2 regions of the Thiomonas islandica genome follow, and region 1 is predicted to be linked to the other one. Evidence: riboswitches for the same ligand, from Rfam matches in the RefSeq annotation. Region 1 holds a riboswitch; the other holds the start of a gene.
The links. Region 1 has a riboswitch for S-adenosylhomocysteine ahead of metH (methionine synthase). Riboswitches for the same ligand answer to the same signal wherever they lie in the genome.

Region 1 (2,459 bases):
TGATCATCTACCCGTTTGCCGTGTACGGCCTGCGGCGGTTTTTCACCGAGCGCCTGGGAATGCAGAGCAATATCGGATTTCTGGTGTTCCTGCTCGCCAGCGTGGTGAGCTGGCTGGCCGCCGAGGCTGTGGGTCGGCTGTGACCGGATCAGCGTGAAGGCGGGTCGTCCGGGTCTGCCGAGCCGGCGATCTGGCTGGGCGATAACCCCGACTTCGGCCCGAGCATCTGCACGCGGATCGCCGGGTGCATCGCGCTGACCAGCCGGGACATGGAGCTGAGCTTGTTCGAGGTGTCGCGAAGGTGTTCGGCCAGGCGACTGGCGATGCCCAGCGCCAGCCGCGCCGCCGCTGCCGGGTGTTGCTCGACCAGCAGGTCGAGCGCAGCGCGGCTGAGTTCGGCCAGCGCCACGTCTGAATAGGCCACGCAGCTCGCGCTGCGCGGCGCGTCGAGCAGCACGCCCATCTCACCGAACATCTGCCCTGGCCGTGCGATCGACACCACGAGGCTGTCGCCCTGGCGCTGCGGCGTCTTCTCCACGGTGACCTCGCCGTCGAGCAACATCAGGATGGTGCTGTCGTGCGCGTCGTCGTCCTGCTGGATGAAGCACGTGCCGGCCTGCACCCAGCGCACCTGCATCAGGTTTGCGATGAGTACCGCATCGTCGGCACTCAGACGTTGACCGGGTTGGCGCAGCAGCAGTTGCGCGATGCGCGGCACCCAGGTGGCGCGGTCGGCGCGGCGCAGTGGAGGTGAAGGTGACATGGTCGGGAGGGCGCAATGCGCGCATGGTAGGGCAGCAGGCAGGCTTGCACGCTGCTTCTTACAATAGACGATTCCAAGGGGCGTTGCAGCACCGATTGCGGGGATCCGACGGTGCCAGGCTTGGGGGAATCAACGGCGCTCACCCAAATGCCCGCCTGCACCGCGGGCAAGCCCCTGCATCTGAACATCACGCCCGCATCCGCATGTCTGCCGCCGCCATTGCCCCTGCCCCGTTACAACTCTCCGGCCTGGAGCCGCTGTCCATCGGACCGGGCTCGCTGTTCGTCAATATCGGCGAGCGCACCAACGTCACTGGCTCGAAGGTGTTCGCGCGGATGATCCTCGCCGGCGAATTCGACAAGGCGCTGGCGGTAGCCCGCCAGCAGGTGGAAAACGGCGCGCAGATCATCGACGTCAACATGGACGAGGCGATGCTCGACAGCAAGGCGGCGATGGTGCGCTTTCTCAACCTGCTCGCCGCCGAGCCCGACATCGCCCGCGTGCCGGTGATGATCGACAGCTCCAAATGGGAGGTGATCGAGGCCGGGCTGCGCTGCGTGCAGGGCAAGGGCATTGTCAACTCGATCTCGATGAAGGAAGGCGAAGCCGAGTTTCTGCGGCAGGCCAAGCTGGTGCGGCGCTACGGCGCCGCCGCGGTGGTGATGGCGTTCGACGAACGCGGGCAGGCCGATTCGTTTGCGCGCAAGATCGAGATCTGCGAGCGCGCCTACCGCCTGCTGGTCGAACAAATCGGCTTTCCGCCGGAAGACATCATCTTCGACCCGAACATTTTCGCCATCGCCACCGGCATCGAGGAGCACGACAACTACGCGGTCGACTTCATCGAGGCCACGCGCTGGATCAAGCAGAACCTGCCAGGGGCGAAGGTCTCGGGCGGGGTCAGCAATGTGAGCTTTTCGTTCCGCGGCAACGAGCCGGTGCGCGAAGCGATCCACACCGTGTTCCTCTACCACGCGATCCGCGCCGGGATGGATATGGGCATCGTCAACGCCGGTCAGATCGGTGTCTACGACGATCTCGATCCCGACCTGCGCGAGCGCGTGGAGGACGTTGTGCTGAACCGCCGGCCGGACGCCACCGAGCGGTTGCTTGAAATCGCCGAGGCTGTCAAGGGCGCAGCCAAAGATGAGGGTGCGCGCTTGGCCTGGCGCGAGCTGCCGGTGCGCGAGCGGCTCAAGCACGCGCTGGTGCACGGCATCACCGATTTCATCGTCGAGGATACCGAGGCGATGTGGCAGCAGATCCGCGCCGAGGGCGGCCGGCCGCTGCATGTCATCGAAGGGCCGTTGATGGATGGCATGAACGTGGTCGGCGATCTGTTCGGCGCCGGCAAGATGTTCCTGCCGCAGGTGGTGAAAAGCGCGCGGGTGATGAAGCAGGCGGTGGCGCATCTGCTGCCGTACATCGAGGCCGAGAAGCTGGACATGCAGGCCGCCGGCTGCGATGTGCGGCCCAAGGGCAAGATCGTCATCGCCACGGTCAAAGGCGATGTGCACGACATCGGCAAGAACATCGTCACCGTAGTCTTGCAGTGCAACAACTTCGAAGTGATCAACATGGGCGTGATGGTGCCGGCCAAGGACATCCTCGCCAAGACACGCGAGGTAGGCGCGGACATCATCGGTCTGTCCGGGCTGATCACCCCAAGCCTCGAGGAGATGCAGCATGTGGCCGC
Region 2 (2,459 bases), 990 kb from region 1:
AGCTTGACCTTGCCCGCCTTCACGTCATCGGGCGTGGTGCTGCCGTTGGGCGTGTCGGGGATTTGATATGCCGGCTTCATCCAGAAATTGGTGTCAGGCTCGGTCAGCGCGCGGATGAAACTCAAGTGCTTGGTCCAGTAGGTGGCGAACTTGCCAGGCATGACCAGCCGCACCGGAAAGCCGTTGAGCATCGGCAGCGGCTCGCCGTTCATCAGGTAGGCGATGACCGCAAGCTTGAGCACCGGCTCGTCGACATCCCACGATTTGAGGAAGCGGTTCGAGCCCTTGCCTTCGGGCCCAGGGCCATGGTCCAGCCCCTCGAACTGGATTTGCACCGTGCCGGATTTGACCCCGGCGCGCTTGAGCACGTCGACCAGGCGCACGCCGGTCCACTGCGCGTTGCCCATCGCCCCATTACCCCATTGCCCGCCGGGCACCCGCGGCTGGAAGCGGCTGCGCGAATTGCCCGAGCACTGGTTGACCGCGGCGATCGTTACCGGCTTGAACTCGCGGCGCAACTGCTCAAGGCTGAGCTGCAGCGGACGCTCGAAATTCCCTTCGAGCGTGAGCCGCCAACTGGCCAGATCGACCGCGTTCGGGATCTCGGGCAGGTGGTAGCGGACGTAAAACGCCTCGTTTGGCGTGATCGCGGTGCGGAAATAGCGCCGCGGTGTCTCGAGCTGGATCGGCCGGTCGGTCAGCCGGATCAACGGCAGCTTCTGCGGGTAGGTGACGAATGGGCCGACGCTGTTCCAGTGCGGATTCGGCCCCGGGCCGGTGAACGGCTCGAGCGGCGTCTCGGTTTGTGGCGAGACGACCGCCCAGGCTGGGCGGGCGGCGAGCAGCGCAGCGCTGCCGCCGATCAGGCCGAGCAGGTCTCGGCGACCGTTGTCGATCTGCATGAAAAATGTCCTCGGGATGGGTTGTTGTTGGTGAATTCCGGCTGAGACGCCAATCAAGACATGATGCAAAAAATTGCAGATGTCTTGATTTGTAATAATCAACAAGACTGGCTCGGCTCGGGACTGGGGATTTCCTACTGGCGCGGGTATCTGACCACGCGTCTGGGTCCGCCGCCTTGCAGCCGTCCCCGCCTGGGGGCAGCGCGGGTGCACGAATAACGTTCAGGCCCTAGAATCAGTCGGCTCGTCGTTGAGATGCTTCGCGTCCATCCGCACGCAAAACGGGGTTGGTGTCAGGCCCATGTGGTCCTGCCAGCCGCTTGCGCAGACGGACCGGTTCAGGGGCGTTGCACGGCCAGCTTGGTTCCGAGGAGCGTTGCAACGCATGGCGGGTGTCGCAAACCTGCCGTCGCCAGGCTCGGGACATTGATCGCAGGCCGCCATGGAAACACTTTGCAGGCGGCCTTCCTTCAACGGCGCTCACCCAACCCGTGCCGGGCGCGGGATGCGGTGCGCATCCGTTCCCGGCCACTTTGTTCGGAGTGTGTATGAACGCTGTGGTCGATTTGAAAACTTCTCCCGATTATGTGATTGCCGACATCGGCCTGGCCGACTGGGGCCGCCGCGAGATCGCCATTGCCGAGAGCGAAATGCCGGCGCTGATGGCCATCCGCAATGAATACGCGGCCAGCCAGCCGCTGCGTGGCGCGCGCATCAGCGGCAGCCTGCACATGACCATCCAGACCGCGGTGCTGATCGAAACCCTGCAGGCGCTGGGCGCGCAGGTGCGCTGGGCGTCGTGCAACATCTTTTCCACACAGGATCATGCCGCCGCCGCGATTGCCGCCAACGGCACGCCGGTGTTCGCGGTCAAGGGCGAGTCGCTCGAGGAGTACTGGAATTACACGCATCGCATTTTCGAGTGGCCCGACGGGGGCTACTCGAACATGATCCTCGATGACGGCGGCGACGCCACCATGCTGCTGCATCTGGGCGCGCGGGCCGAAACCGACGCCGCAGTGCTCAGCCACCCGACCAGCGAGGAAGAACGCGTGCTGTTTGCCGCGATCAAGGCGCGCCTTGCGACCTCGCCCAAGTGGTATTCCACGCGGCTTGCGCAGATCAAAGGTGTGACCGAGGAAACCACCACCGGCGTGCACCGCCTCTACCAGATGCATCAGCGCGGCGAGCTCAAGTTTCCCGCGATCAACGTCAACGACTCGGTCACCAAGAGCAAGTTCGACAACCTCTACGGCTGCCGCGAGAGCCTGGTCGACGGCATCAAGCGTGCCACTGATGTGATGATCGCCGGCAAGATCGCCGTGGTCTGCGGCTATGGCGATGTGGGCAAGGGGTCGGCGCAGGCGCTGCGTGCGCTCTCGGCGCAGGTGTGGGTCACCGAGATCGACCCGATCTGCGCGTTGCAGGCGGCGATGGAAGGCTACCGCGTGGTAACCATGGATTACGCCTGCGACAAGGCCGACATTTTCGTCACCGCCACCGGTAACTATCACGTCATCACCCACGACCACATGGCCCGCATGAAGAATCAGGCCA

Region 2: it holds a riboswitch for S-adenosylhomocysteine, as region 1 does, so the genes downstream of both, ahcY (adenosylhomocysteinase) here and metH (methionine synthase) in region 1, are expected to answer to the same signal.

Annotation. Positions count from the first base shown of each region.
Region 1 is NZ_AP042391.1:1,069,063-1,071,521, reverse strand. It holds gene ACZ47F_RS05105 (hypothetical protein) at 1-143, shown strand, start outside; gene ACZ47F_RS05100 (Crp/Fnr family transcriptional regulator) at 149-763, opposite strand; S-adenosyl-L-homocysteine riboswitch at 833-911, shown strand; gene metH (methionine synthase) at 967-2,459, shown strand, end outside.
Region 2 is NZ_AP042391.1:83,883-86,341, reverse strand. It holds gene ACZ47F_RS00410 (molybdopterin-dependent oxidoreductase) at 1-902, opposite strand, end outside; S-adenosyl-L-homocysteine riboswitch at 1,265-1,391, shown strand; gene ahcY (adenosylhomocysteinase) at 1,451-2,459, shown strand, end outside.